One region of the Arthrobacter sp. Dra40 genome, then DNA from elsewhere that is predicted to be linked to it. Evidence: riboswitches for the same ligand, from Rfam matches in the RefSeq annotation. Region 1 holds a riboswitch; each other region holds the start of a gene.
The links. Region 1 has a riboswitch for thiamine pyrophosphate ahead of AC5RWT_RS10630 (ECF transporter S component). Riboswitches for the same ligand answer to the same signal wherever they lie in the genome.

Region 2: another riboswitch for thiamine pyrophosphate. It lies ahead of AC5RWT_RS10970 (YkoF family thiamine/hydroxymethylpyrimidine-binding protein); the one in region 1 lies ahead of AC5RWT_RS10630 (ECF transporter S component).
Region 3: another riboswitch for thiamine pyrophosphate. It lies ahead of AC5RWT_RS18100 (ECF transporter S component); the one in region 1 lies ahead of AC5RWT_RS10630 (ECF transporter S component).

Annotation. Positions count from the first base shown of each region.
Region 1 is NZ_JBNHHB010000017.1:48,362-58,164, forward strand. Features, by position in the region: gene AC5RWT_RS10605 (Na+/H+ antiporter subunit D) at 1-1,494, shown strand, start outside; gene AC5RWT_RS10610 (Na+/H+ antiporter subunit E) at 1,491-2,051, shown strand; gene AC5RWT_RS10615 (MrpF/PhaF family protein) at 2,063-2,332, shown strand; gene mnhG (monovalent cation/H(+) antiporter subunit G) at 2,322-2,822, shown strand; gene AC5RWT_RS10625 (DUF4235 domain-containing protein) at 2,884-3,144, opposite strand; TPP riboswitch at 3,315-3,448, shown strand; gene AC5RWT_RS10630 (ECF transporter S component) at 3,492-4,112, shown strand; gene AC5RWT_RS10635 (ABC transporter ATP-binding protein) at 4,121-5,638, shown strand; gene AC5RWT_RS10640 (energy-coupling factor transporter transmembrane component T family protein) at 5,635-6,432, shown strand; gene AC5RWT_RS10645 (aminodeoxychorismate lyase) at 6,467-7,339, opposite strand; gene cls (cardiolipin synthase) at 7,423-8,901, shown strand; gene pabB (aminodeoxychorismate synthase component I) at 8,911-9,803, opposite strand, start outside.
Region 2 is NZ_JBNHHB010000018.1:31,473-41,275, forward strand. Features, by position in the region: gene AC5RWT_RS10955 (LysE/ArgO family amino acid transporter) at 1-309, opposite strand, end outside; gene AC5RWT_RS10960 (LysR family transcriptional regulator ArgP) at 350-1,249, shown strand; gene scpC (succinyl-CoA:acetate CoA-transferase ScpC) at 1,359-2,870, shown strand; TPP riboswitch at 2,968-3,077, shown strand; gene AC5RWT_RS10970 (YkoF family thiamine/hydroxymethylpyrimidine-binding protein) at 3,108-3,797, shown strand; gene AC5RWT_RS10975 (ECF transporter S component) at 3,820-4,437, shown strand; gene AC5RWT_RS10980 (ABC transporter ATP-binding protein) at 4,427-6,148, shown strand; gene AC5RWT_RS10985 (energy-coupling factor transporter transmembrane component T family protein) at 6,145-6,954, shown strand; gene AC5RWT_RS10990 (NtaA/DmoA family FMN-dependent monooxygenase) at 6,938-8,287, shown strand; gene AC5RWT_RS10995 (oxidoreductase) at 8,320-9,144, opposite strand; gene AC5RWT_RS11000 (hypothetical protein) at 9,155-9,803, opposite strand, start outside.
Region 3 is NZ_JBNHHB010000046.1:13,326-23,128, forward strand. Features, by position in the region: gene AC5RWT_RS18085 (aminodeoxychorismate lyase) at 1-318, shown strand, start outside; gene AC5RWT_RS18090 (energy-coupling factor transporter transmembrane component T family protein) at 384-1,166, opposite strand; gene AC5RWT_RS18095 (ABC transporter ATP-binding protein) at 1,178-2,695, opposite strand; gene AC5RWT_RS18100 (ECF transporter S component) at 2,704-3,324, opposite strand; TPP riboswitch at 3,368-3,500, opposite strand; gene AC5RWT_RS18105 (DUF4235 domain-containing protein) at 3,672-3,932, shown strand; gene mnhG (monovalent cation/H(+) antiporter subunit G) at 4,083-4,604, opposite strand; gene AC5RWT_RS18115 (MrpF/PhaF family protein) at 4,594-4,863, opposite strand; gene AC5RWT_RS18120 (Na+/H+ antiporter subunit E) at 4,875-5,435, opposite strand; gene AC5RWT_RS18125 (Na+/H+ antiporter subunit D) at 5,432-7,054, opposite strand; gene AC5RWT_RS18130 (Na(+)/H(+) antiporter subunit C) at 7,051-7,524, opposite strand; gene AC5RWT_RS18135 (Na+/H+ antiporter subunit A) at 7,521-9,803, opposite strand, start outside.

The DNA of each region.
Region 1 (9,803 bases):
GCGCTGGAGGTCGTCATGCTGGCCTCGGCCTGGGCCAACGGCGCCCAGGCTGTGAATATCGGCGGCTGGATCCCGCCCTTTGGGATCACCATGGTGGTCGACGAGCTGTCCGCGCTGATGCTGGTGGTCTCCTCGGCCGTCAGCCTGGCGGTGCTTTTGTATGCCTCCGGCCAGGGCATGGCGGACAGCGACGAAGAGGGTCCGGTATCGATCTTCCACCCGACCTACCTGATCCTGGTGGCTGGTGTGTCCAACGCCTTCCTGACCGGTGACCTGTTCAACCTCTATGTGGGCTTCGAAATGCTGCTCACGGCCAGCTACGTGCTGATGACTCTGGGAGGCACCAGCCCGCGCATCCGCGCAGGGGTGACCTACGTCGTCGTCAGCGTCATCTCCTCGATGCTGTTCCTCGTGTCCATCGCGATGATCTACGCGGCGACCGGAACCATCAACATGGCCGACCTGGCGATCAAGCTCGGCGAGTTGGATCCGTCGATGCAGATGACGCTGCACCTCATGCTGCTGGTGGCCTTCGGCATCAAGGCGGCGGTCTTCCCGCTGTCCTTCTGGCTGCCCGACTCCTACCCGACGGCGCCGGCGCCGGTCACCGCGGTGTTCGCCGGCCTGCTGACCAAGGTCGGCGTCTACGCCCTGATCCGCACCGAGACGCTGCTGTTCCCGGGCGACCGGCTGAACACGTTCCTGATGGTGGTGGCCGTGCTGACCATGCTGGTCGGCATTGTGGGCGCCGTGGCCCAGATCGACATCAAGCGCATGCTCTCCTTTACGCTGGTCAGCCACATCGGCTACATGGTGTTCGGTTTGGCGATGTCCTCGGTGGTGGGTCTGGCCGCAGCCGTCTACTACGTGGCGCACCACATCACGGTGCAGACCAGCCTGTTCCTGGTGGCAGGCCTGATTGAACGCCGCGGCGGCACCACCAACATGGACCGGTTGGGCGGCCTGGCCAAGCTGTCGCCGATGCTGGCCATCCTGTTCTTTGTGCCGGCCATGAATCTGGCCGGGATCCCGCCGTTCTCCGGCTTCCTGGGCAAGATCGGCTTGGTGCAGGGAGGCGTGGACCTGGGCACTCCGATCGCTTGGGTGCTGGTGGCGGGCAGCATGATCACGTCGCTGCTGACGCTGCTTGCCCTGGCCCGGGTCTGGAACCGCGTGTTCTGGCGGCGCCCGGAGGACGCCGAGCACCCGGATCCGGTCCTGGTGGCTACCAAGCCCGACGGCTCGGCGGTACGAACCACCCGCCACGTGGAGGAGCGTCCGCACGGGCGGTTCACCGGGCGGGGCATCGTCCAGTTGCTGCCCATGCCGATGGTCTGGCCGACGATCGGGCTGGTGGCGATGGGCGTTGCCCTGACGGTATTCGCCGGGCCGCTCTTCGACCTGAGCGACCAGGCTGCGCGGGAGATGCTGCAGCGCACGCCGTATATCGAGGCGGTCCTCGGCGAGGGCGCGATGCAGGGGGTTGCCCCGTGAGGAAACCGCGCATTTCCATCTGGGTTGAGCTGCCGCTGCTGGCGTGGCTGGTCTTCCTCTGGGGTGCCTTGTGGCAGGATTTCAGCCCCGGCAACCTGATCTTCGGTTTGTTGATCGCATTGGTCATAGTGAACCTGTTCTATCTGCCGCCGGTCGAACTCAGCGGGCGCTTCAATCCACTGGCGGCGGTGGTCTTCGCCGCGACCTTCGTCTGGAAAGTGGCCGTAGCGAGCTTTGAAGTGCTCTGGCTGGCCCTGACCACCGGCCCCAAGCTGCGCAACGCGGTGGTGGCGGTGCACCTGCGAAGCCACTCGGACCTGCTGGTGACGGCCACCGGGCACGCCATCTCGTTGATCCCGGGCAGCTTCGTGGTGGACGTTGACCGGTCCACTTCCACGCTCTACCTGCACGTGATCGACGTAGCAACCAAGGAAGCCGCCGAGGACTTTCAGGCCGAGGTACGGAAGATCGAGGCGGGCCTGATCAGGGTGATGGGGACCAAGGAAGAACTGGAACTGGTCAAGGCTGAAGGCACCGGCAGAGGAGGAGCAGCGTAAACATGGAAATCATGCCGGTTGCCCAAATCATCGTCAGCGCGGTCCTGGCCCTGGCCTCGGTGCTGGCGCTGGTCCGCCTGGTCCGCGGGCCCTCGCTGTTGGACCGGTTGCTGGCCATCGACGTGCTGCTGGCGGTTGTCTGCGCCGGACTGATTGTGGACATGGCTGCCAAAGGCCACATGAACAATCTGACGCTGGTCGTGGTGATCTGCCTGGTCGGCTTCATCGGCTCGGTCGCCGTGGCCCGCTTCGTCACCGATGGGCGGCCGCGTGAACACTGACCTGATCCTCGACATCGTCACCGCCGCCTGCTTGATCACGGGCTCGGTGATGTCCTTGGCCGCGGGCATCGGCCTGCTGCGGTTCCCGGATGTGCTCTCCCGGATGCACGCCGCCACGAAGCCGCAGGTGTTCGGTTTGCTGCTGCTACTGACCGGCTTGGGGCTGCAGCTCGGCAACTGGGCGGCCGTGCCCCTGCTGCTCATCGCTTGGCTGTTCCAGCTGCTCACCGTGCCGGTCTCGGCACACATGGTGGGCCGCGCCGGATACCGCACCAAACACTTGCGCAGGGAAATCCTCAGCGTGGACGACCTCGACGCGGTGGTGGAAGCGGCAGCCGAAGAAGAGCCCGACGCGGAGATCGACGCCGGTGGCGTCGGAGCCGCAGAGATCGACCCGGTAGAGGGCGACGCCGCAGAGATCGACGCCGCTGCGACCGCGGCCGGTCCAGTCCGGAATGAGCAGGACTCTACCGGCACGCACAAGGACTAGAGAGCAGCGGGGACGGGGCCGCAGCCCCGTCCCCGCCAGCGCGTCCGCCGAACGTGCCGCTTTAGACGATTTCCGGCGTCTTCTCGTAGTGCAGGACTGCCTTTGCGGTGGCCCGCTTGAGCAGGACCTGGATCACCCGTCCCACCGTGCCGGAGACCGCAGCGAAAACGAGAGCAGAAGCCACGCTGTTCTCCAGGTCATCGTCGGCCTGGGGTGCGTCGCGGCCGGTGACCTTCTTCCACGCGTAGCCCAGCAGGTGGGTGGCTGCCAATCCCGCACCAATACTTACCAGGGTGCCTAAGAGCCTCAATATAACGGTCATGCCTGCTCCTTCCCGGGGCGCTGCGTCCCCGTGTCATCAGCTCTGCCGCTCCCAGCCTACTGCCCGGCACCGGCCCGGCCCGCTGCCGTCGTGCATTTTCCGCGGGATGGTGGCTGAATGGGCCCGCCGGGCCGGGCGAGTGTACACTGGTGCGTGCTGCTAGACAGCACCGATAACGACAGGGGAGCGTCCGACCGACCGGCACACGCCGGACACCGGGAGGGACGCTGAGAGTGCGGAGAGACCGCAGACCCTCGAACCTGCTCCGGTTAGTACCGGCGAAGGGAGTCGAGTTCTCGGGGCGCGCCACACGGCCGCCCTCCCCTCCTGCACCCAGGAGGATTGAAGTGAGTACCGTTTCGAATGCACCGACCACGCCCACTCCCGCGCGCAAGCAGCGCTACGGCTGGCGGGTGGTGGACATCGTCGTCGCCTCGGTGGTGGCCGTGGCCGTCGGCGTCATTTTCTGGGCCTGGTCGGCGGCGTGGCCGCTGATCGAGGGCCTCACCGTTGCCTTCCCACCCTCTGCCGGCCTCTACACCGGCGGATGGCTGATGGCCGGCGTGCTGGGCGGGCTGATCATCCGCAAGCCCGGCGCCGCAATCTACTGCGAGATGCTGGCAGCCATCGTCTCCGGCCTGCTGGGCACCAGCTTCGGCATGAGCGTGCTGGTGTCCGGCCTGATCCAAGGCCTGGGCGCAGAATTGGTCTTCCTGCTCTTCCTGTACCGGAAGTTCAACCTGCTCGTGGCGATGCTGGCCGGCCTCGGTGCCGGCCTGGCGCTGTCGATCAGCGAGAACATCCTGTACAACATGCTCTGGGCCCCCGAATGGCAGCTGGCCTATGTGGGCTTCGCCGCCGTGTCCGGTGTGGTGATTGCCGGGGTGCTGCCCTGGCTGGCGGTCAAGGGCCTGGCGAGGACGGGCGTGCTGTCCTCCTTCGCGGCGGGCCGCACGGCAGACGTCTGAGCCGTTCCATGGGACTGCAGAGTACGACGGCGGTGCCCGGCCCGGTGCCGGTTCTCGCCGAGGTGTGGGGCTGGCGGCATGCCGGCCGTAAATCACCGGCGGTCAGCGGGGCCAGCTTCAGCATTGCTCCGGGTGAGCGGGTCTTGTTGCTGGGTGCTTCCGGCGCCGGGAAGTCCACGCTGCTGCACGCCATGGCGGGCGTGCTGGGCGACGACGGGGAAGGCGAGGAAGCTGGGCGGCTGACCGTGGCCGGGCTGCGCCCCTCGGAGGCCCGAGGCCGGGCCGGGCTGGTGCTGCAGGATCCGGAAAGCCAGCTGGTGCTGGCCCGGGTGGGGGACGAGGTGGCCTTCGGGGCGGAGAACCTGTCCGTGCCGCGCGCAGAGATCTGGGGCCGGGTCCGCGAATCCCTGGCCGATGTTGGACTGGACGTGCCGTTGGACCATCCCACCGCGGCCCTCTCAGGCGGCCAGAAACAGCGGCTGGCTCTGGCCTCGGTGTTGGCCATGCGGCCGGGACTGCTGCTGCTGGACGAGCCGACCGCGAACCTGGACCCGGACGGCGTGCAGGAAGTGCGCGACGCGGTGGCCCGGGTGCTGGACCGGACCGGCGCCACCTTGGTGGTGGTCGAGCACCGGGTGGCAGTCTGGGCGGACGTGGTGGACCGGGTGATCGTGCTGGCGGCCGGAGGCGGCGTGTTGGCCGACGGCCCGCCGGACAAGGTGCTGGCCGAAAGCGCCACTCGCGCCCGGCTGGTCCAGGCCGGTGTCTGGGTTCCCGGACACACTCCCCGGCTCAAGCTGCCCGCCGCTCCGGCTCCCGGCGGCCCCTTGCTGCAGGCGGTGGGATTGGACGTGGCCCGAAGCCGGAAGACCGGGCCGGTGCTGCGCGGCGTGGACCTGGACCTGCACAGCGGACAAGCCCTGAGCATTACCGGGCCCAATGGTGCCGGCAAGTCGACGCTGGCCCTCACGCTGGGCGGCCTGCTGGCGCCCGCCCGGGGGGAGCTGTCCGCCACCCCTTCGCTGCACCGCGGCGCGGCGCCGTCCCCGGTGAAATGGAAGTCCGCCCAGCTGGTGGCCCGGATTGGCAGCGTGTTCCAGGAACCGGAACATCAGTTCCTGACCAGCACGGTGCTCGATGAGCTGGAGTTCGGTCCGCGGCGGGTGGCGAAGCTGCCCGAGGCGGAAGTCCGGCAGCGAGTGGACACCATCGCCGAACGGCTCCGGCTGACCCGGCTGCTGCGGGCCAACCCCTTTACGCTGTCCGGCGGCGAGAAGCGCCGGCTCTCGGTGGCCACCATGCTGGCGACCAGCCCGGACATCCTGCTGCTGGACGAGCCGACCTTCGGGCAGGACGCCAACACCTGGGCGGAACTGGTCACCCTGCTGGCCGAGCTGGTTGCCGACGGCAAAAGCGTGGTGTCGGTGACTCACGACGCCGATTTCACCGCGGCGCTCGGCGGTGCCGCCGTGCGCGTGGCCGGCGGCGGAGTCCGACCGGTGCAGACGCTTCGGAGGGCGGCATGAGCGTGGACCTGATGACTCCGCGGCTCGCCGCTTCGCCGTTCAGCCGCGCCAACCCGGTGTCCAAGCTGGCGGCCGTCGCCGTGATTACCGTGGTGGTCATGCTCAGCGTGGACTGGGTCAGTGCGTCGGTGGTGCTCGCGGCCGAGCTGCTGCTGATGCCGGTGCTGGGCGTGAACCCGTGGCTGCTGTTCAAGCGCGGCTGGCCCTTGCTGGCGGCGGCGGCCACCGGTGCCTGGGCCACGGCATTGCTGGCGGAGAAGACCGGGGCCGTGCTGTTCCAGCTCGGGCCGGTGGTGTTCACCGAGGACTCGGTGGCCGGCGGCATCGCCATCGGCCTGCGTTCGCTCGCCGTCGCCCTGCCGGGCATTTTCCTGCTGCTGACCACCGACCCCACGGATCTGGCCGACGCGCTGGCGCAGAAGCTGAAGCTGCCGCACCGGTTCGTGTTGGGGGCACTGGCCGCCATGCGGTTGGTCGGGCTGTTGGTGGAGGAATGGCGCACGCTGGGTCTGGCCCGCCGTGCCCGCGGGGTGGGCGCCGAAAACCGGCCCGTGGCCAAGGCCGGCGCGTTCGTAGGGCAGGCGTTCGGGCTGATTGTGCAGGCCATCCGGCGGGCCACCCGGCTGGCGGTGGCCATGGAAGCGCGCGGTTTTGGCGCGGGTCGGCGGACCTGGGCGCGTGAGTCCACCTACAGCACGGTGGACGTTTGGGTGCTGCTGGGCGGCGTGCTGATCGCCGGTGCCGCGGCCGCGGCAGCCGTGGCCGCCGGAACCTGGAACTTCATCTTCGTCTGAGCTTGAGCCGGACGGCGGCAGGGACCGGCGGACGCTACTCCCGGCTGCCTTCGGCCAGCAGCGCGGTCAGTTCCTCGGTTAACTCCGGCGACACCGGGATTTCCTTGCCGTCGATGCTCTTCACCGGTGCCAGCAGCCGGATGCTGGAGACCAGCCAGACGGCATCGGCCTCATAGAGGTCGTCCGGTTCCAAGGGCCCGTAGCCCAGCTGCCATCCGGCCGCGGCGGCCGCCTTGAACAGCACCGCCTGGGAGGTGCCCGGCAGGATGCCGCTCTCCAGCAGCGGCGTGACCAAAGTCCTGACGCCATCGCGCACCCGGGCCATCAGCACGGTGGAGGTGGGTCCTTCGAGGACGCGGCCGTCGCTGGACGTGAAGATGACGTCGTCGGCGTCGTTCTTGCGGGCATAGCGCAGGGCCGCCATGTTGACCGCGTAGGAGAGCGTCTTGGCGCCCATCAGCAACCACGGGGCACGTTCGGCCAGCGAGCTGTCATAGCCGCGGTCCAGCAGCAGCACCGAGATCCCGTCGGTGCGCTGGCGCTGTCCAGCCGACGGCGGCAGCGACGCTTGGACCCAGGCGGTGGGTGCGGCTGCGCCTTCCACGCCGCGGGTCACCATCAGTTTGATCACCAGCTCCTCGACGGGCGGGTGCTCCGCGATGGCCGTCTTGATCGCACGCTCCCACGCGTCGGCCGGTGGCAGCTGCAGATCCATGGTTTGGGCGGATGCCGCCAGCCGGTCCAGATGCGCCTGCACCTTGCGCGGTATGCCGTTCACGGCCAGCAGGGACTCGAAAATGCCGTCCCCGCGGGTGGCCCCCTGATCGGTGGCCATGAGCTGAGGCTGTGAAGCATCTGCGATGCGGCCCGCCTCGTAGGCAGGGTCCAAGAACACCAGAACTGTCATACGCCTAGCTTAGTTTGTCGCTGGCCGCCGGGTAGGCTGGGGAGGATTGCGCCGGCACACGGCGGGAGGGGAGGAGCAGCCGCGTGCTGTGGTCGTTTGCGGGGCTGGGCACATTCCCCGACTGGGTCGTCGTCATTCTCGGCGTGATCGACATGGCCATCCGCGTCATCGCCTTGGGTGTGATTCCCGGCAACCGCCGGCCCAACACCGCCATGGCCTGGCTGCTCGCCATTTTCTTCATCCCGCTGATCGGCCTGGCGCTGTTCTTCATGTTCGGCAGCTACCGGCTCTCGGAACGCCGGATCGCCAAGCAGGCGGAGGTCAACCGCCGTGTCTGGGCCGCCACCCACGATCTGGAGGAGCCCAGCAGCGAACGGGATGCACCGGCCTGGGTGCATTCGGCGGCCGAGCTGAACCGGCGGCTCGGCGCCTTCCCCATGGTGGACAGCAACCACGTGGAGCTGTACCCGGACTACGACGCGTCGATTGCCGCCATGACCGAGGCGGTGCGCGAGGCCCGCGAGTTCGTGAACATCGAGTTCTACATCATGAGCAGGGACGACACCACAGGCGAACTCTTTTCCGCGCTGGAAGAAGCCGCCGCCCGGGGCGTCCGCGTGCGCCTGTTGTTCGATCACATCGGAGCCCTCCGCGTGACCGGCTACCGCAAGTTCCGCCGCTGGCTGGACACCACCCAGATCGACTGGCGCCGTTCGCTGCCGGTGTTGCCGGTCCGCGGCCAGTGGCGCCGGATCGATCTGCGCAACCACCGCAAGATCCTGGTCGTGGACGGGCACGTGGCCTTCACCGGGTCGCAGAACCTGATCGAACCCGGCTACCGGCGCACCTCCAGCGAAAAGATCGGCCGCAAGTGGGTGGAGTTGATGGCGCGCTACGAGGGTCCCATCGTCACCGCGCTGAACGTCGTCTTCGCCACCGACTGGTTGAGCGAAACCGACGACATCCTCGAAGCGCAACTGTTCACTCCGGTTCCGATCCGCGAGCCCGGGCCGATGACTTGCCAGGCCTTGCCCAGCGGCCCCGGCTTCGTCACCGAGAACAACCTGCGCCTGTTCAACACGCTGATCTATGCGGCCGTCGAGCGGCTGTCCATCTGCAGCCCGTACTTCGTGCCTGATGATTCGCTGCTCTATGCCATTACGACGGCGGCGCAGCGCGGGGTCGAGGTGGAACTCTTCGTGTCCGAGGTGGGCGACCAAGCGCTGGTCCACCATGCCCAACAGTCCTACTATCAGGCTCTGCTGGAGGCCGGAGTACGGATCTACCGCTACCCGAGGCCGCTGGTGCTGCATGCCAAGCACTTCACGGTGGACAACGAAGTTGCCGTCATCGGCTCCAGCAACATGGACATGCGCTCCTTCTCGCTGAACCTGGAGGTCTCCGTGATGATGCTCGGCGACAACATCGTGGAGGAGCTGTCCGATATCCAGGACAGCTATCGGGCGATTTCCAAGGAGCTGACCCTTCAGGAGTGGAGGCAGCGGCCGCGATGGCAGCGCTACGTGGATAACGTGGCCCGGCTGACCGCCACCCTGCAGTAGCCGGGAGCGCTAGTCCGGGAACACCGCGCCCAGCGCCGAGAGCACTCCGAAGGCTTTGGCGCGCACCTCGTCCCACTCGTCGTCGGGCACGGAGTCTGCCGTGATTGCCCCGCCGACGCCGAGGCTGAGCCGGTTGCCGTCCATCACCAGCGTCCGGATCACCACGGACAGGTCCGCAGCGCCGTCCAGCGAAAAGTAGCCCACGGCGCCGGAATACACGCCGCGCGGTCCGGTCTCCAGCCGGTCCAGGATGTCCATGGTGCTGATCTTCGGCGCACCGGTCATCGAGCCCGCGGGAAAGGCCGCCGCCACGGCTTCGGCCCGAACGGCCCCGGGCAACAACTGTGCGTCAATGGTGGAGACCATCTGGTGCACGGTGGCGTAGGACTCGATGGCGCACAGCCGGCTGACCTGCAGCGAACCCGGTATGGCAAAGTGGCTCAGATCGTTCCGCAGCAAATCCACGATCATGATGTTTTCTGCCCGGTCTTTGACGCTGCCGGCGAGTTCCTGGACAACTGCCGCATCGGCGTCGGGATCTGCCAGGCGCCGCCGCGTGCCTTTGATTGGTTCGGCCCGCAGGCCGCCTTCGGCAGTAATGCTGAGGAACCGCTCGGGCGACGTGCTCGCCACGGTGAGTGTCCCGAACCGCAAGAGGCTGGCAAAAGGCGCGGGATTGCGACGGCGGAGGGCCAAGTAGGTGTCCAGCGGATCCAGCGGCTCCGCCGCGGTGGCGTGCAGCTGGGTGGTCAGACACACCTCGTAGGTGTTGCCCTCGCCGATTTCCGCCTGTGCTTCGCGGATCTTGGCCAGGTAGGCCTCGCGTGAGTCGCGCGGCTGGAAGACCAGGCCAGCGGGCGGCCGTGCGGGTTCCGGGGACGGGCCGGAAGCCCGCGGTAGGG
Region 2 (9,803 bases), on a different contig from region 1:
TTTGGCGGCGAAGACGGCGTACGCCAGCAGGAAGGCCGCCCCGCCAAGCCGGATCACGTCCACCACCGCCGGGGCCGCCTCGATCACCGCACCGATTCCGGCGATCCCCGCGGCGATCAGCACCGCATCGGAGACGGCACAGATCAGCACGACGACGCCGATGTGTTCGCCCCGGATCCCCTGGCGCAGCACGAAGGCATTCTGGGCGCCGATCGCGATGATGAGGGCCAATCCGGTGCCCAGGCCCAGCAGTACGGTGGGGGCAATAGCGGTAGTCACAGCAGTCGACGCTATCCGAGCTGCCAACATCAATACAGCTAAGAAAACTTAGGATCCGTAAGATGAGCTTATGCAAACGTTCCAATCCGAGCATCTGGCGACCTTCGCCGTCGTCGTTCAAGAAGGCAGTTTTGATGCCGCCTCCCGTGTGCTGCATGTGACTCCCTCCGCCGTTTCGCAGCGGATCAAGGCCATGGAGCAAACGGCCGGGCAGGTCCTGCTGCAACGCACCACCCCGGTCCAGCCGACCGCTGCCGGCGACGTGGTCCTCCGGCTGGCGCGCCAGATGCGGGTGCTGCAGGCCGATGCGCAGCGCGAACTCGGCGGCAGCGTGACCGGGATGACGCTGCCGCTGGTGGTCAACGCCGATTCGCTCGCCACGTGGTTCCTGGGGGCGCTGGCCCGGATGCCGCGCGACCGGGGCGTGTTCTTCGAGGTGCACCGTGAAGACGAGCAGCATTCCACCTCGTTGCTGCGGTCGGGTCGCGTGACCGCGGCGGTGACCGCCACGCCGGAACCGGTCCAGGGCTGCTCGGTGGAGGCCCTCGGCTCGCTCCGCTACCGGGCGGTGGCCAGCAGCGAGTACCTGGAGCATTGGCGGCCCACCGGGACGCCGGACCACGACTGGGCGTGGCTGGGTGCGGCGCCGGTGCTGGACTTCGACCGCAAGGACGACCTGCAGGAGCGCTTCTACCAGACGCTGACGGGTGACGACTTGGCCGCGCCCCGCCACTACATGCCGGCCTCCGGGGAGTTTGCGGCCGCCGTCCGGCTGGGCATCGGCTGGGCCCTGCTGCCGGAACAACAGTGCCAGGCGGACCTCCGCCGGGGCACGCTCCGCCAACTGGCCCCGGACCTGCCGGTGGACGTCCCCTTGTACTGGCAGCGCTGGAAAATCAGCTCACCGATCCTCGATGAACTCTCCGCCTGCGTGCGGCAGACAGCGGCGGAACAACTGCGCCGGCCGTAGTTCGCCGGGCGCAGGACCGGCTCCGTGCGGCGCTTCCGCCCGTCACCAAGGCCCGGACATCTGTGACCGACGCCTAAGGTGGAGGGGAAGATCCTGACGAAGGGGCATAATGCAAGACCGCATTCGCAATGCCCGCATGCTCGAGCGCGTAATGTCCGCCGAGCAGGCGGCCGAACTCATCAAACCCGGCATGACGGTGGCCATGAGCGGGTTCACCGGGGCCGGCTACCCGAAGGCCGTGCCGCAGGCGCTGGCGGCCCGGATGGAATCCGCCCATGCGGCGGGCGAGAAGTTCCAGATCCGCGTCCTGACCGGCGCCTCCACCGCCCCCGAGCTCGACGGCGCGCTGGCCAAGGTGGACGGCATGGAGTTGCGCCTGCCCTACCAATCGGACCCAGCGCTGCGCGAACGCATCAACGCCGGCGAACTGGACTACATCGACATCCACCTCAGCCACGTCGCCCAGCACACCTGGTACGGGTTCTTCGGCGACGTGGACCTGGCCATCGTGGAAGTGGTCGGCATGCTTGAAGACGGCCGGCTGATCCCGTCGTCCTCGGTGGGCAACAACAAGACCTGGCTGGAACAAGCCGACAAGGTCATTGTGGAGGTCAACAGCGCGCAGCCGGCCGAGCTGGAGGGCATGCACGACGTCTACTACGGCACCGCGCTGCCGCCGAACCGGAAACCGATCCAGTTGCTGCACCCGGACGACCGGATCGGCGAACCATACCTGCAGGTGGACCCGGAGAAAATCGTGGCCATCGTGCACACGGACGCCCCCGACCGCAACTCCCCGTTCAATCCGCCGGACGAGACCTCGCAGCAGATTGCCGGCCACCTGCTGGACTTCCTGGACCAGGAGGTCCAGCGCGGCCGCCTGACGGACAAGCTCCTGCCGCTGCAGTCCGGCGTCGGCAATATCCCCAATGCGGTACTGGAAGGCCTGGCCGCCGGCGGGTACCGCGGCCTGACCGCCTACACGGAGGTCATCCAGGACGGCATGCTGAAGCTGATCAAGGACGGCGTGCTGCGGATGGCCTCGGCCACGTCTTTCTCCCTGAGCCAGGCCGGGGTCGAAGAGTTCAACGGCAACGTCGACTATTACCGCGAGCGCATCATCCTGCGCACCCAGGAGATCTCCAACCACCCGGAGCTGATCCGGCGGCTGGGCTGCGTTGCGCTCAACGGCATGATCGAGGCGGACATCTACGGCAACGTCAACTCCACCCACATTGCCGGCACCAAGGTGATGAACGGCATCGGCGGCTCCGGCGACTTCGCCCGGAACGGCTACCTGTCCGTGTTCATGTCGCCGAGCACGGCCAAGGGCGGGAAGATCTCCAGCATCGTGCCGATGGCCAGCCATGTGGACCACACCGAGCACGACACCATGATCGTAGTGACCGAATACGGCCTGGCCGACCTGCGCGGGCTGGCCCCGAAGCAGCGCGCCCGCAAGATCATCGAAACCTGCGCGCATCCGGACTACCGGCCGCTGCTGCAGGACTATTTCGACCGCGCCTGCCGGGACAGCTTTGCCAAGCACACCCCGCACCTGCTCGGCGAGGCGTTGTCCTGGCACCAGCGCTTCGTGGAGACGGGAAGCATGCGCCCCTAGGTTCAGCCACCGCAGCGGATCTAGCAGGTCGGCCCGGGAGTATGACGTCGTCATACTCCCGGGCTTTCGCCACCCGGTGAGCCTGCCTGTAGGCTGCTGGCTTGTACACGGGAGTCCGGTGAACCGGGCTGAGAGGAAACTTCTCAAGTTTCGACCGTTGAACCTGATCTGGATCATGCCAGCGCAGGGAGCAACCCTCACACCCGTGCCCTGTTCAATCAACAGAAGGGCGCGACAATGCGAACACCTGACGCTGCCGCCACGGCGGCAAACCATCCTTCCCCCGTCAACGCCGGAACATCCTTCACGGCGACGCCGCGTGAATTCGGCGTGGGGGCCAGACTGACCCTGGCTGTCATGGCCGATGACTACGTCGACGTCATTCTGGGGTCGCTGCGGCGCGCAGACGCCACGGGTCTCGATGTGCAGACCGGGACAGTCAGCACCTATGTCTCCGGGGCCGAGCAGGACGTCATGCGCTATCTGAGCCAAGTGATTGCCGGGGCCGGGCGCAGCGGAGCGCACGTTTCGGCCGCCGTCCATCTGTCCCGTGGCTGCCCGGGCGGTGTCAGCTGCGAGATTCCCGAGGGTGGCGCAGTTCTGCATTCGGAGATCCCGCAACTGGAACCGACCGGCATCCAGGCGGCGGCAGACTGGGCGATCTACCCGCTCGCCGACGGCGGAACCGGCACTGGCACTGGCACTGGCACTGGCACAGCGGACCACATGCGCGACATCTACACCGCCATCGACTACGCCAAGTCCACCGGCGTGACCGTCACCGAAGACCATTACGTCACCCGGTTGGACGGAGACGTCGCCCAGGTCCTGCAGACCATCGCCGCTGGCTGGATTCTGATTGGACGATCCGTCCAGCACGTTGTCACGCACGCCACCCTGTCCATCAACAGCCCCAGTGCGTCCTGACGCTGGCCCGGAAGGAACCCCCATGTCAACATCATCTGGTCCTGCCCGCACACGGTCTTCCTGGAGCCTGAAGGACCTGGTCCTGCTCGTCGTCCTCGGCGTCGTCTTCGGCTTCCTCTACTGGGTCTTCGTCCAGGCCTGGACTGCCCTGTCGCTCCTGATGGGGCCCGCCGGAGACCTCTCGCAGCACTTTCTTGCCGGCAGCTGGCTGCTGGTCGCGCCGATCGCCATTGCCATCGTCCAGCGTCCCTTTGCCGGCGTCATCGCCGAGGTTCTGGCCTCGGTGATCGAGGTCGTGTTCCTGGGCTCGGCGGTGGGCCCGCTGCTCTTCATCGCGGCCGCGATCCAGGGCATCGGCAGTGAAATCCCGTTCGCGGCCACCCGCTACCGTTCCTACAGCTGGCTCACCTACGCCCTGTCTGGCCTGCTCGGTGCCGGTCTGGTCTTCTTCTATTCGGCCTTCCGGTCCGGCTGGTATGGCCAGGACCTGTTCTTCACCCGTTTGGTCATCCACCTCATTTCCGGGGTGGTGCTGGGCGGGCTGCTGGCGAAGGTCATTGTCGACGCCCTGGCGAAGACGGGCGTGGTGGACAACTTCGCGATCGGGCGGGCCCGGCTGGGCAAGGCCAATGCCCGCTGAGCCTGTCCTGGTGCTCCACGACGTATCTGTGGAGTTTCCACGGCGTGACGCCGCCGTGCTGCGCGGGGTCACGCTGCGGCTGGAACCGGGCGAGCACCTGATCGTGCTCGGGGCTTCGGGGTCCGGAAAATCCACGCTGCTGCAGGCGATCACGGGGGTGGTTCCGCACACGGTGCTGTCCACGCTAACGGGCAGCGTGTCCGTGAACGGGACGGCCACCGCCGACGCGTCGGTCGTCGAACTCTCGCGCCAGGTCGGGGTCCTCGCCCAGGACCCCTCCTCCGGCGTCTGCCTGCCGGACGTTGAACAGGAACTGGCCCTCCCACTGGAGAACCGCGCCGCGCCGCCGGAGCAGATATCGGCGCGCATCGACCGCGCACTCGCGGCGGTCGGTGCGGCCGGTCTGCGGCAGCGGCAGACGGACAAGCTTTCCGGCGGAGAGGGCCAGCGGGTGGCACTGGCGGCCAGCCTGATCGCCGAACCGGCCCTCCTGCTGCTCGATGAGCCGACCTCCATGCTCGATCCGGCCGGCCTCACCGCCGTACGTCAGGCGATTGACGCAGCCGCAGCCGCCTACGGTCCGGCTGTGGTGCTGGTCGAACACCGGCTCGACGACTACGCTGGCCGGGCGGGAATTGCCGGGCTGCCGGGCCGGGCGATCGTGCTCGGCGACGAGGGCCAGGTCCTGGCCGACGGCGCCACCGCGGCGGTGCTGGCCGGCAGCGCCGGCCGGCTCAATGCACGCGGATGCTGGCTACCGCTGGAAACGGAGCTGTTGGCGGTCACCGGTCTGGCCGGCGGCCTCGACTCGCCGGGCGTCCGCTCCGCCCTCCGCGCTCTGGCGCTACCCGACCACGACGGCGGCGCTCCAGACGCGCCCGGTGTCGGCGACACGGTCCTCGCCGCAGAGAATGTCTCAGTCTCACGCGGCGCCGGACGGAAGAAGCACCGGCTCCGCCGCGCGGCCGGGGCGGAACCGGCCATCCTCAGAAACGTGGACGTCGAGCTCAGGCGCGGGGAGATCACGGCCCTGCTGGGAGCCAATGGAACGGGCAAAACGTCGTTGCTGCTCACCCTCGCAGGGCTCCTCCCGCCCGCCGAAGGAACGGTGCTCGGTGCCCGCCCCGGCATAGTGTTCCAGAACCCCGAACACCAGTTCGTGGCGCATACCGTAGCGGAGGAAGTCCGGCACGGACTGCCCGATGCTCCGCCGGACTTCTTCAACCAGTTGTTGGAACAGCACCGGCTCACCCATCTGGCCGACCAGAGCCCCTTCCGGTTGTCCGGCGGCGAGAAGCGCCGCCTGAGCGTGGCCGCCATGCTGGCCCACGAACGGCCGTCCTTGCTGGCGGACGAGCCGACGTTCGGCCTGGACCGAAGGGACACGATTGCCACCGCCAGCGCGTTCAAGCAGGCGGCGGCCGGCGGCAGCGCCATTCTCTTCTCCAGCCACGACCTGCGCACCGTCGCCGCGCTGGCCGACCGCGCCGTCGTCGTCGCCGAGCACACCGTGATTGCCGACGGCGCCGTCTTCGACGTCCTGCGCGACCCGGATGTCCTGGCGCGAGCCGGCCTCAGGCTGCCGCCGCTGCTCGACTGGCTGCTCACAGAGTTCGACTCGGACCGCGAAATCCGCCGCGTCCTTGACCGGCTGGATGCGGCAGTATCCGGCGGGGCCACCGTGCAGCGGCTGTCCGGGAGCCGGGCGTGAGCGCCGCAGCCGCCGCGGCCTTCACTACCTCCGGCAGTGTCCTGGCCCGGCGCAATCCCACAGTCAAGCTCACGCTGTTGTTTGTCGTGTCGCTGGCGATGGTCTTCATTTTCGACCCGGTCACCCCGGCCGTGCTCTACATGGTGGCCCTGGTCGCCGTCGTTGCCTCCACGCGCGTTCCCGTCAAATCCATGGCACTTGCGCACGTTCCCTTTCTCGCCTTCGGTCTGGGCATCTTGATGGTCAACGCGCTCAGCCGCCCGGGTCACATCCTGTGGGAGGCCGGTCCGCTGCGGATCACCGTCGAAGGACTGTCGGTCGGCGGTTCCTTGGCCCTGCGAACCCTGGTGATCGGCATTCTTGCCATCGGCTTCATCGCTTCCACGGACGGCGTGGCGCTGATGGGAAGCCTGCATCAACATGCCAGGCTCGGTTCCCGGATCACCTATGCCGTGCTGGCTGGCTACCGCATGCTGCAGGAGATGCCCCGGGAGTGGCAGACCATCCGTCAGGCCCACGCCGTCCGGGCGCAGCTCCGCCCGGACGGTTCCCTGCCCAGCGGCCTGACCGCCTACGGCCGTGCGGCCTTTGCCCTGCTCGTCGTCTCGGTGCGCAAAGGCGAACGGATGGCCCAGTCGCTGGAATCCCGTGGACTCGGGCTGACACCCCGGACCACCTGGCGGAAAATTCCCCTCACCCGCACCGACTGGCTGATGGCAGCGGCCGTGCTGGCCGTGCTCGGCGGGATCCTGTACGCCAGCCACGTCCTGGGGTTTTTGGAAGGATACGATGCGCTCTTCAGCTGACGGCATGCACCTGGTGGCGATGGTCAACCCGCCCACCAGCCAGTATTCGGAGAATTGGCGGCATCCGCTCTCCCGGCGAGACTGGCTGAGCCCGGAGTTTTACCTCGATCTGGGACGGACGCTGGAACGAGGCTGCTTCGACATGCTGTTCCTGCCGGATGCTTTGGCCGTCCCGGAGGACAATACGGGCGACTTCGCCACGACGCTGGTCACCGGCGGCAAAGGCGCCATCTATCTCGACCCGATGGTGACCCTGTCGCTGATCGCCGGAGCGACGCGGCATCTGGGGTTGGCCGCGACTATCTCCACGACCTTCACCCCTGCTTACACCATCGCCCGGAAGTTGCTCTCGCTGGATCACCTCTCCGGTGGCCGGGTCGCTTGGAACATCGTCACCTCCACCACCGACGCCGAGGCCGCCAACTTTGGCCTGACCTCCATCCCGCCCAAGGCGGAGCGCTACGACCGGGCCGACGACGTCGTCCAGACGGTAGTGGACTTGTGGGAATCCTGGCAGCCCGGGGCCTTGACGCTGGACGGTCCCCGACGTCAGTTCGCGGATCCTGAGCTGGTGCACCGGATACCTGAGCGCCCCCTTTCCGGCGAAGCCGGGCCGCTGAGCCGGGGTCCGATCACCCTTCCGCGCAGTCCACAAAGAAGGCCGGTGCTGATGCAGGCCGGATCTTCGCCGCGCGGCATGGAGTTCGCCGCCCGCTGGGCCGAGGTCGTGTTCGCCGTGGCCGACACACCGGACGCCATGCGGACCGTGCGGAGTGAACTTCGGGACCGGGCTGCGGCCGCCGGACGGAATCCGGATCATCTGGCCGTACTTCCGGCGGTCCAGCCGATCACCGGTTCGACCCGCGCCGCCGCCTTTGCCACCGTGCACGGCCTGGAAGCGGCGCTGGACACGGAGGGCGTTCTGACGAAGTTGGGCCGGCTCCTGCACGCGGCCCGGGAGGACCTAAACCCGGAAGGCAGCGCCGAGGAGTTGCTGCTGGCCCACCGCGGCGCCACCGGCAGCGAGGGGTTCGAACAGATGCTGCTGGCCGCAGCCCGCCGCCAATCCATGACAGTCCGCGACCTTGCGAACGCCCAGGCCATGAACCAACTGCATCCCCAGCCCGTCGGCGATCCAGCGGACATCGCTGACTACTTGTGCGAACTTTACGACTCGGAAGCAGCTGACGGTTTCGTGATCATGTCCGCGCTCTACCCGTCCTCGCTCGAAGAGTTCGTCAACGGTGTGGTCCCGGAGCTGCAGGCACGAGGCCGGTTCCGGTCCTCGTATTCGGGACGCACCCTGCGCGAGCACTTGGGCACCTCCCTATAAGCAGCACGTCCGTCCGGCCGGTCCAGAACCGCTCAGCGCTGGTACACCCGGGCGAGCACGGCGTCGAAGACCCGGTCCGGCAGCAGCCGGCGGGCGCTCATGATGGTCCGCGCGCCGCGGCCCACCGGATACCGGCTGCGCGGGCGGCGGGCGGCCGCGATGCGGGCGATGCGCCGGCCCACCACCTCCGGCTGCGTTCCCGTCCGTTCCGTATAAGCCCCGGAAACCGTCCGGGCCACGCTCTCGGCCTGCCGATCGTAAGCCGTCCCCTCCGAGGTCTGCAGCAGGCTGTCCAGGGCGATCGCGCTCCACTCGGTCAGGATGGGCCCGGGTTCAATGATCACCACGTCAATCCCGAAGGGTTTGAGCTCCACCCGGAGACTGTCCGACAAACCTTCCACCGCAAACTTGGCCGCGTGGTACCAGCCGGCGAGCGGCTCGTAGAAGACGCCGCCGATCGAGGACACGTTGATGATCCGGCCGCTGCCCTGCGCGCGCATGGCCGGCGCCGCCAATTGAATGAGCCGCCCCATCCCGAACACGTTCACTTCGAATTGCTGCCGGGCATCAGCCAGCGGCACGTTCTCGACGGCACCGTACGACGCGTAGCCGGCGTTGTTGACCAGCACGTCCAGCCTTCCCTGTTCCGCAAGGATCCGCTCCACGCCGCCAACCATCGACGGGTCGTCGGTCAGGTCCATCCCGAGGACACGGACCCCGTGCTCTTCCAGCGGCCACATCCGGTCCAGCCGGCGCGCCGCCGCGTAAACGGTGAAGCCGCGGCGCGCCAGTTCACGGCAGGTGTGTTCCCCGATTCCGGAGGATGCCCCGGTCACCAGTGCCACTTTGTCCCGCACCATCGCTCCCTCACTTCTCCAAGGCGACGACGACGGCGGTGCTCGCCTCGTGCGGCATGGTCCAGGCTCCGCCGTCGGGCCCGAAGAGCCGCTGGCAGCCATCGAGTTCCGCCGTCAGCGGTGCACCGACTTCCAGCCCACCGGACACCGGCCACAAGACCGCAAACTCCGCCGCCTCGTCGTCGCACTCGGCGGCGGGCGCGTCCGTCGTCGCTGCTTGAAGTACGGCGTTCTTTCCGGGGCCGTCGAGGCTGCCTCCGCCAACAAACCTTCCGGTGGATACCTCCGTGCCGGATATCTCCAGCTCGGACTGCGGGCCAGTGGGCGGCGCCGTGCCGGCTCCGCTGCGATCCACGCTGTAGTGGCAGATCCGGAGCAAGTCCACGTTGCTGACCTCGGGAACCAGGCCTGCGGAGGCCGTGGCACCGGTACCCTCCGCGTCCCCGTCCGGGGCCGGTATCGGCGCCACAGCGATTCCCACCGCCACCGGTTCCTTCCATTCCGCCGGGCAGTTGGCGTCCAGTGCCGCCCTCGGTTGGATGAGTTCCATCTTGTGCTGCGTCGACTCAACCACATCCATCCCGCCAAGGATCTCGCGCACGCCGGGCTTCGTCTTCCCGCAGGAATTCGTCGGCCACGCCGCGCGCATCGCCTGGCCT
Region 3 (9,803 bases), on a different contig from region 1:
CTCGAAGGGCCCACTTCCACGGTACTGATGGCCCGGGTGCGGGACGGCGTGAAAACCGTGGTCACTCCGCTGCTGGAGAGCGGAATCCTGCCAGGCACCTCCCAGTCGGCCCTGTTCAAGGCCGCAGCAGCCGCCGGCTGGCAGCTGGGCTATGGTCCGCTGGAGCCGCACGACCTTTACGGAGCAGACGCCGTCTGGCTGGTCTCCAGCATCCGCCTGCTCGCGCCGGTGAAGAGCATCGACGGCAAGGAGATTCCGGTGTCGCCCGCTCTGACGGAGGAACTGACCGCCCTGCTGGCCGAGGGCAGCCGGGAGTAGCCCGCCGGACGCTGGCCCGCCGCCCGGGAAACATCCCGTGCGGAAGCAGCGGAGGACAGGCCGGTTCAGATAAAGATGAAGTTCCAGGTTCCTGCGGCCACGGCGGCAGCGGCGGCAGCACCGGCAATCAGCGCGCCGCCCAGCAACACCCACACATCCACCATGCTGTAGGTGGATTCGCGCGCCCAGGTCCGCGGCCCTGCACCGAAGCCGCGGGCCTCCATGGCAACTGCCAGCCGGGTGGCCCGGCGGATGGCCTGCACGATCAGGTTGAACGCCTGGCCCGCGAACGCCCCCGCCTTGGCCAGCGGCCGGTTCTCCGCCCCGACACCGCGGGCGCGGCGCGCCAAACCGAGGGTTCGCCATTCCTCCACGAGCAGCCCCACCAACCGCATGGCGGCCAGGGCTCCCAGCACGAACCGGTGGGGCAGCTTCAGCTTCTGCGCCAAGGCGTCCGCGAGATCCGTCGGGTCGGTGGTCAGGAGCAGGAAAATCCCCGGCAGCGCAACGGCGAGCGACCGCAGGCCGATGGCAACGCCTCCGGCCACCGAGTCCTCGGTGAAGATCAGCGGACCGAGCTGGAACAGCACCGCCCCCGTCTTCTCGGCCAGCAAGGCCGTGGCCCAGGCTCCGACGGCCGCCGCCGCCAGCAACGGCCAGCCGCGCTTGAGCAGCAGCCACGGACTGACTCCCAGCACGGGCATCAGCAACAGCTCGGCGGCGAGCACTACGGACGCGCTGACCCAGTCCACGCTCAGCATGACCACCACCGTGATCAATGCTGCGGCCGCCAGCTTCGAGACGGGGTTGGCGCGGCTGAACGGAGAAGCGGCCAGCCGTCGATTCATCAGGGTCACGCTCACGCTGCCCTCCGAAGCGGCTGGACCGGCTGTACTCCGCCGTCCGCCACCCGCAGGCCGGCGCCACCGAGTGCAGCGGTGAAGTCGGCGTCGTGCGTCACGGAGACCACGCTGCTGCCGCTGGCCACCAGCTCCGCCAGCAGCGTGACCAGCTCGGCCCACGTGTTGGCGTCCTGGCCGAAGGTGGGCTCGTCCAGCACCAGGATGTCCGGGTTGGTAACCAACATGGTGGCCACCGAGAGGCGGCGTTTCTCGCCCCCGGAGAGGGTGAACGGGTTGGCTTGCAGCAGCCGGGTCAGCCGCAGCCGCTCGGCAATTTCGTCCACGCGCCCGCGGACTTCCCGCTCGGGCAGCCTGGCCACCCGGCGCGGGCCGAACTCCAGTTCGTCAATCACTGTGCTGGTCAGGAACTGATGTTCCGGCTCCTGGAAGACGCTGCCAATCCGAATCACCAGCTGGGCCGACTTCCACTTAGCCGGGGACAAGGCCGCGCCGCGGTGCAACGCCGGCGTCGCGGACAGTTCCCCTCCGGCCGGGAGCAGCAGGCCGGCAAGGGTCAGGGCCAGCGTGGACTTGCCGGCGCCGTTCGCGCCGATGATGCTCAACGCCTGGCCGGACAGCAGGTCCAGCTCCACGCCGCGCAGCACCGGTTCGGCCCGCCGGGTACGCGCCACGTCCAGCGCCGCGGCCCGGAGCAAGGGGCCGCCCGGCGGCTGTGCGGCAGGCAGGTCCAGCTGCGGGGTGTGCCCGGGAACCCAGACGCCGGCTTCGACCAGCCGGGCGCGGGTCGCCCGCTCGGCCAACACCTGATCCGGCGGCCCATCGGCGAGCACACCGCCTCCGGCTGCCAGCACAATCACCCGGTCCACTACATCCGCCCAGACGGCCACCCGGTGCTCGACCACCACCAGGGTGGCCCCGGTGCGGTCCAGCACCCGTGCCACGGCATCGCGCACTTCCTGCACACCGTCCGGGTCCAGGTTGGCAGTCGGCTCGTCCAGCAGCAGCAGCCCCGGCCGCATGGCCAACACGGAGGCCAGTGCCAGCCGCTGTTTCTGGCCGCCGGAGAGTGCGGAGGTGGGGTGGTTCAGCGGCACCGCCAGGCCGACGTCGGCCAAGGACTCGCGCACCCGGCCCCAGATCTGCGCGCGCGGCAGCGACATGTTCTCCGCTCCGAAGGCCACCTCGTCGCCAACCCGGGCCAGCACCAACTGGCTCTCCGGATCCTGCAGAACCAGGCCGGCCCGGCCGCGGGCCGCGGAGGGGCGGACACCGCCAACGGTCAGCCGCCCGGTCTCTTCGCCTTCGCCCTCGTCGCCCAGAACCCCCGCCATGGCGTGCAGGAGAGTGGACTTGCCGGCGCCGGAAGCGCCCAACAACAGCACCCGTTCGCCGGGCGCGATGCTGAAACTTGCACCGCGCACCGCCTGCTCCTTACGGCCGGCATGGCGCCAGCCCCAGTCCTCGGCGAGGACCGGCACCGGGCCTGGCCCCGCCGTCGTACCCTGCAGTCCCATGGAACGGCTCAGACGTCGGCGGAGCGGCCGGCAGCAAAGGAGGACAACACGCCCGTCTTCGCCAGTCCCCTGACCGCCAGCCACGGCAGCAGCCCGGCAATCACGACGCCGGACACCGCGGCGAAGCCCACATAAGCCAACTGCCACTCGGCGGCCCAGAGCATGTTGTAGAGGACGTTCTCGCTGATGGACAGAGCAAGGCCTGCGCCCAAACCGGCCAGCAGCGCCACCCCCAGATTGAACTTGCGGTACAGGAACAGCAGGAAGACGATCTCCGCGCCCAAGCCTTGGATCAGGCCGGAAACCAGGACGGTCATGCCAAAGCTCGTGCCCAACAGCGCAGAGACCACCGCGGCCAGCATCTCGCAGTAAATGGCAGCGCCGGGCTTGCGGATGATCAGCCCGCCGAGCACGCCGGCCATCAACCAGCCGCCGGTGTACAGTCCGGCGGACGGCGGGAAGGCGATGGTCAGGCCCTCGATCAGCGGCCAGCCCGCCGACCAGGCCCAGAAGATGACACCGACGGCCACGGCGACCACCGAGGCGACCACGATGTCCACGACCCGCCAGCCGTAGCGCGGCTTCCGGGCGGGAGTGGGCGTGGTCGGTGCATTTGAAGCGGTACTCATGGGAATCCTCCTGGTTGCAGGAGGGGAGGGCGGCCTTGCGGCGCGCCCCGAGAACTCGACTCCCTTCGCCGGTACTAACCGGAGCAGGTTCGAGGGTCTGCGGTTTCTCCGCACTCTCAGCGTCCCTCCCGTGAGCCGGCTAGGCCGGGCGGTCGGACGCTCCCCTGTCGTAATAGGTGCTGTCAAGCAGCACGCACCAGTCTACACTCGCGGCCCCGGCAGGCACATTCGGCCGCAGGCGCGTGGACATTGCCCGACGGCGGCGGTCCGGGCGGGGCGCCGGGCAGTAGGCTGGGGAGCGGAACAGCAGATGAGACGGGGCCCCGGCGCCCCGGAAGGGAGCGGGCATGAACGTAGTGTTGAAACTCTTGGGCACGCTGGTGAGCATCGGCGCCGGCCTGGCAGCCAGTCAGCTGTTGGGATTAGCGTGGAAGGCATTTACCGGAAAAGATGCACCCAAGAGCGACGATGACCTGGAGAACAGCCTGCGGGCAGCGGTTGTCTTCGCCGTGGTGTCCGGCACCGTGGGGCGCGTGATTCAGGTGCTGACCAAGCGCGCCACTGCCAAGGCTGTCATGCGCTACGGGAAAACCCGGGACTTGGTTTAACGGGACCAGGTTCGATCGGCCCGTTGGCGGGGTGTGAAACGGCACCGTCAGCGGAGCCTGTTCGGGGACGGGGCTGCGGTCTCGTCCCCGATGTCATTCCGACCAGGGCTGCGGCCTCGTCCCCGATGTCATTCCGACCAGGGCTGCGGCCTACTCCTGGTCCGGCCCGGTGCCGCCCACGCTGTCCCTGGCAGGAGCGGCGGCCGGCGCGGCACCACCATGCTGCTCCCCCGGCCCGCGGTCCTGGCGGCTGCCAACTGCCGCAGCCTTTCCCTTGTCGGTGCTGACGGCTACCGCGCTGTCGGAATCCGTGGAACTGTCCCCGGCAGCTGCTTCCACCACCGCGTCGAGGTCGTCGACACTGAGGATTTCCCTGCGCAGGTGCTTGGTGCGGTACCCGGCCCGTCCCACCATGTGGGCGGAGACCGGCACGGTGAGCAGCTGGAACAGCCAGGCAATCAGCAGCACCGGCACCGCAGCCCAGCTGCGCAGCTGCAGCGCCAGTCCCGTCAACAGCAGCAGCAGGCCGAAGACCTGTGGTTTGGTGGCAGCGTGCATGCGGGAGAGCAGGTCCGGAAACCGGAGCAGGCCGATGGCTGCGGCCAAGGACATGACCGAGCCGGTGATGAGGCAGGCGGCAGTCGCAACATCGAGGATGAAGTCAGTGTTCACGGGGCCGCCCGTCTGTCACGAACCGGGCCACGGCCACCGAGCCGAGGAAACCAACCAGGCTGATCACCACAACCAACGTCAGGTTGTTCTGGTGTCCGCCGGCAGCCATGTCCACGATGAGTCCTGCGCAGACGATGGCCAACAGCACGTCAATGGCCAGCAAGCGGTCCAGCAGCGACGGCCCGCGCGCCAGGCGGACCAGCGCCAGTACTGCGGACAGGCCCAGCACCGCGCTCACGACGGCTTGGGCAACCGACATAACCTCCCCGTTCACGCTGTACCTCCTCTGCCGGAACCTTCGGACCTGACGAGTTCCAGTTCTTCCTTCGTGCCCATCATCCGGATCAGGCCGGCTTCGATCTCCCGCACCTCTGTGCGGAAGTTTTCGGCCGCCTCCTCGGTGGCCACATCGATCACGTGCAGATACAGCGTGGAGGTCGACCGGTCCACGTCAACCACAAAGCTCCCGGGGATCAGCGAGATGGCATGGCCGGTAGCCGTCACCAGCAGGTCTGAACTGCTCCGCAAGTGCACGGCCACTACAGCGTTGCGCAGCTTGGGCCCGCTGGTCACGGCCAGCCAGAGCACTTCGAAGCTCGCCACCGCCACCTTCCACACGAACGTGGTGGCGAAGACGGCTGCAGCCAGTGGATTGAAGCGTCCGCTGAGTTCGACCGGCGGCAGGAAGAACAGGTTCACGATGAGCAGGGCGATCAGCAAACCGAAGATCAGATTGCCGGGGCTGAAATCCTGCCACAGGGAGCCCCAGAGGATGACCAGCCACGCCAGCAGCGGCAGCTCGACCCAAATGGAGGTGCGTGGTTTCCTCATTGGCCGCCCTCCTGCACGGCGCCCTGGCCCAGGACAGCCTCGATGTACGGTGTGCGCTGCAGCATCTGCTGCGCTGCCTGGTCGCTGAGCTGGAACAGGGGTCCGGCGAAGACCGTCAAGGCCACGCCCAGCGCCACCAGCCCCATGGTCGGCCAGACCATGGGCATCGGCAGCAGCTGAACGATGCCCCGCCCGGTGAACCGTCCGTGCGGACGTTCCTCCACATGGCGGGTGGTCCGTACAGCCGATCCGTCCGGCTTGGTAGCCACCAGCACCGGGTCCGGGTGCTCCGCGTCCTCGGGGCGCCGCCAGAACACACGGTTCCAAACCCGTGCCATGGCGAGCAGGGTCAACAGTGACGTGATCATGCTGCCTGCCACCAGGACCCAGGCGACCGGGGTGCCCAGCTCCACGCCGCCTTGCACGAGGCCGATCTTGCCAAGGAAACCGGAGAACGGCGGGATGCCGGCCAGGTTCATGGCCGGCACAAAGAACAGAATGGCCAGCAGCGGCGACAGCTTCGCCATGCCGCCCAGCCGGTCCATGTTCGTGGTGCCGCCGCGGCGCTCGATCAGGCCGGCCACCAGGAACAGGCTGGTCTGGACCGTAATATGGTGCGCCACGTAGTAGACCGCCGCCCCGAGCCCGACCACCGAGGACATGGCCAGGCCGAACACCATGTAGCCGATGTGGCTGACCAGCGTGAAGGAAAGCATCCGCTTGATGTCGATCTGTGCCACGGCGCCCAGGATGCCCACCACCATGGTCAGCACCGCGACCACCATGAGGAAGGTGTTCAACTGGTCCCCCGGGAACAGCAGCGTCTCGGTGCGGATGATGGCATAGACGCCCACCTTGGTCAGCAGGCCGGCAAACACCGCGGTGACCGGAGCCGGCGCCGTCGGATAGGAGTCGGGCAGCCAGAAGGAGAGCGGGAAGACCGCCGCCTTGATGCCGAAGGCGACCAGCAGCATCAGATGCAGCGTCATCTGCGTTGCCGGATCCAGTTCGCCGAGCTTGACTGCCAGATCGGCCATGTTGATGGTCCCGGTCGCCGCATAGATCATCGCGATGGAGACCAGGAACAGGACCGAGGAAATGACGCTGACGACGACGTAGGTCACTCCGGCGCGGATGCGCGGGCTGGTGCCGCCAAGGGTCATCAGCACATAGCTGGCCGTGAGCAGCATTTCGAAGCCGACGTAGAGGTTGAACAGGTCGCCGGTCAGGAACGCGTTGGAAACCCCGGCCACCAGGATGAGGTAGGTCGGGTGGAAGATCGAGACCGGACCTTCCTCGTCACTGTCCGCCATACCCTGGCCCGAGGCATACAAAAGCACCGCCAGGCTGACGGCTGAGGAGACCACCAGCATGAGGGCTGAGAGCTCATCCACCACCAGGGTGATGCCAAAGGGGGGCATCCAGCCGCCGAGGTGCACGGCCTGCGCACCGTTGGTCCATGCCGAGGCCAGCATCACGATCTCCAGTGCCAGAGTTGCCGTGAGCGTGATGCTGCCGGTCCGGCGCTGGGCGTTTGGATGACGGATCAGCACGAACGCCAAGGCAGCGCCCAGCAGCGGCAGGACAACTGCCAGCGGCGCGATCGTTGCGGCGTTCACTGCTCTCTCTCCATCCGGGACTTCGTGGTGGCGGGCATTTCGTCGGCTTCGTCCGGCGAGACGAACTCGGTGGTCTCTGCGGGAATCTCCGCGTCGTCTTCAGCGTCGAAAGACGGCTGGTTGGCCACGCGGCGGTCTTCGATATCGTCCTGGACCTCGTCCTGCCGGCCCAGCACCCAGGAACGGTAAATAATGGCAAGCATGAACGCGGTGACGGCGAAGGAGATCACGATGGAGGTGAGGATCAGGGCCTGCGGCAACGGGTCGCTGTAGGCCTCGGGGGGAGTGTCCATGCCAAAAATCGGCGCGAGTCCCGCTGGCCCTCCCGTGCTGAGCAGCAACAGGTTGGCACCGTTGGTGATCAGCATCAGGCCAAGCATCACGCGGGTCAGGCTGCGTTCGAGGATCAGGTAGACGCCCACGGCGAACAGGACGCCCATCACCAGCAGCAGCGTCAGGTTAACAGTCACTGGGACACCTCCTCCTCGATCGTTGCAGGTACTGTCAGTTCCGCACTCTTGCGGCGGCCGGAGGTACGTTCCTCGGTGCGTTCGTCGATTTCCGCGCCGAAGCTGCGCAGCACGTCCAGGACCAGGCCCACCACCACCAGATAGACGCCGATGTCAAAGATCGTGGAGGTGACGAACTTGTGGTCGCCAAAGACCGGCAGGCTGAACTCGATGATGGCGCTCTGGAATACCTGGCCGCCGAGGAAGATCGGGACCACGGCGGTCAACGCCGCGGCGGCCAGCCCCAGGCCCAGCAGCAGGCCCGCGCTGATGGGGGTAGCCTCCGCCAGTTCAATCCGGCCACCGGCCAGGTAGCGGATGGCCAGCGCGACACCCGCCAGCAGGCCGCCGGCGAATCCGCCGCCGGGCAGGTTGTGGCCGGCCAGCAGCAGGTACACGGAGAAAATCATCATCGAATGGAAGAGCAGCCGGGTGATCACTTCAAAGATGATCGAACGGCGTTCCGGCGCCAGCGTTCGGCCGGCCACCAGCCAGGCATCACGCGGTACGACGGCGAATCTGCGGGCGGTCGCCAAGGCTGCTGCCTCACGGTCCGAATGCGCCACAGTTTCGTAGCCGCGCCCCACCGAACCGCTGGCAACAGCATCGACGGGCTGGGGACGTTTGTCCCCGCGGCCGCGGATGAAAATCAGGCTGGCAACACCGGTCGCCGCCAGCGCCAGCACGGAGATCTCCCCGAACGTGTCCCACGCCCGGAGGTCCACCAGGATGACGTTGACAATGTTCTTGCCGCCGCCGCCCTCGTAGGCCAGCTGCGGCATGGACAGGGACACCGGAGCTGCCGTCCGCGCGGCCATCGCCGTCATGGCGATCACCATCATGGTGAGGCCGAAGGCCGCACCAATGACGGCGCGGAGCAGTTTGAAACGTCCCGGAGTGCGCAGCCACAACCTGGCCGGCAGGGAACGAAGCGCCAGCACGATGGCCACCAGCGAAACCGTTTCCACCAGCATCTGGGTCAGGGCCAGATCGGGAGCTCCCTGGATGGCAAAGATAAAGGCCAGCCCGTAGCCGGTCACCGAAACCATCAGCACCGCCATGAAGCGCTTGTTGGCGCGGATGGCACCCAGCGCGCCTGCCGCCACCATCACTCCGGCAATGGCCTGGGCAGGCGTGTCGAACCATACCAGGCTCTGCGGCAGCGGCGCTTCCATGAGAACGACGGCGCTCAGCGGAGTCACGATCGCCACAATCAGGATCACGCACAGGTAGAAAACCAGCGAGCCTCGCTGGGTGCGGCCCGTGACCCAGATGGCAACCTCGTCGAGCACGCCGAGGATGCCGCGGTAGATTCGGTCCGCTTCGGGAATGAAATGGATCCGGGCTTGGAAGGCGGCAATCGGGGTGCGCAGCAGGAACAGGGCGACGCCGGCCGCGAGGGTGATCACGGTCAGACCCAGGGCCGGGGTCAGTCCGTGCCACAAGGCCAGGTGCGTGGCAACAGTGTCCAGCCGGAAGAGTTCCGAATAGGGCGCCACAGCTGCTTCAACCGGTGCCGGCCACACTCCGAAGAGCACCGTGACCACGGCCAGGACGGCGGGAGCCGCCAAGAAGGCCCAGGGAACAGGCTTGAACTCGATGGCCGCCAAGCCGGGTTTTGCGGCGAACCCGCCCCAGACGAAGCGGGCGCTGTAGGCGAAGGTCAGGATGGATCCGGCCACAACTCCGGCCAGCAGCACGCCCCCGACCCAGCCGGTGACATCCGCTCGGTGGACGAAGGCCTCGTAGACCGATTCTTTGGCAACAAACCCCAGCAGCGGCGGGAGGCCGGCCATGGACGCGGCACCGATTAAGGCGACGACGAACAGTTTGGGTGCTTTGCGGTACAGGTGGGACAGCTCGCGGATATCACGGGTGCCGGACTGGTGGTCAATGATGCCGACCACCAGGAACAGCGTCGCCTTGAAGAAGCCATGGGCCAGCAACAGGCCCAGACCGGCCAGCGCGGCTTCCCGTGAGCCAAGTCCGACCACCAGGGTCAGGAACCCCAGTTGGCTGACCGTGCCGTAGGCCAGGATCAGCTTCAGGTCGTGCTGGCGCAGGGCCTGCCACCCGCCCACCAGCATGGTGAGCAGCCCGAGTCCCAGCACGACGGCGTGCCAGTAATCGGTGCTGGAGAATCCGGGCGACAGCCGGGCCACCAGATAGATGCCGGCCTTCACCATGGCCGCGGCATGCAGATAGGCGCTGACCGGGGTCGGTGCCGCCATGGCCGCCGG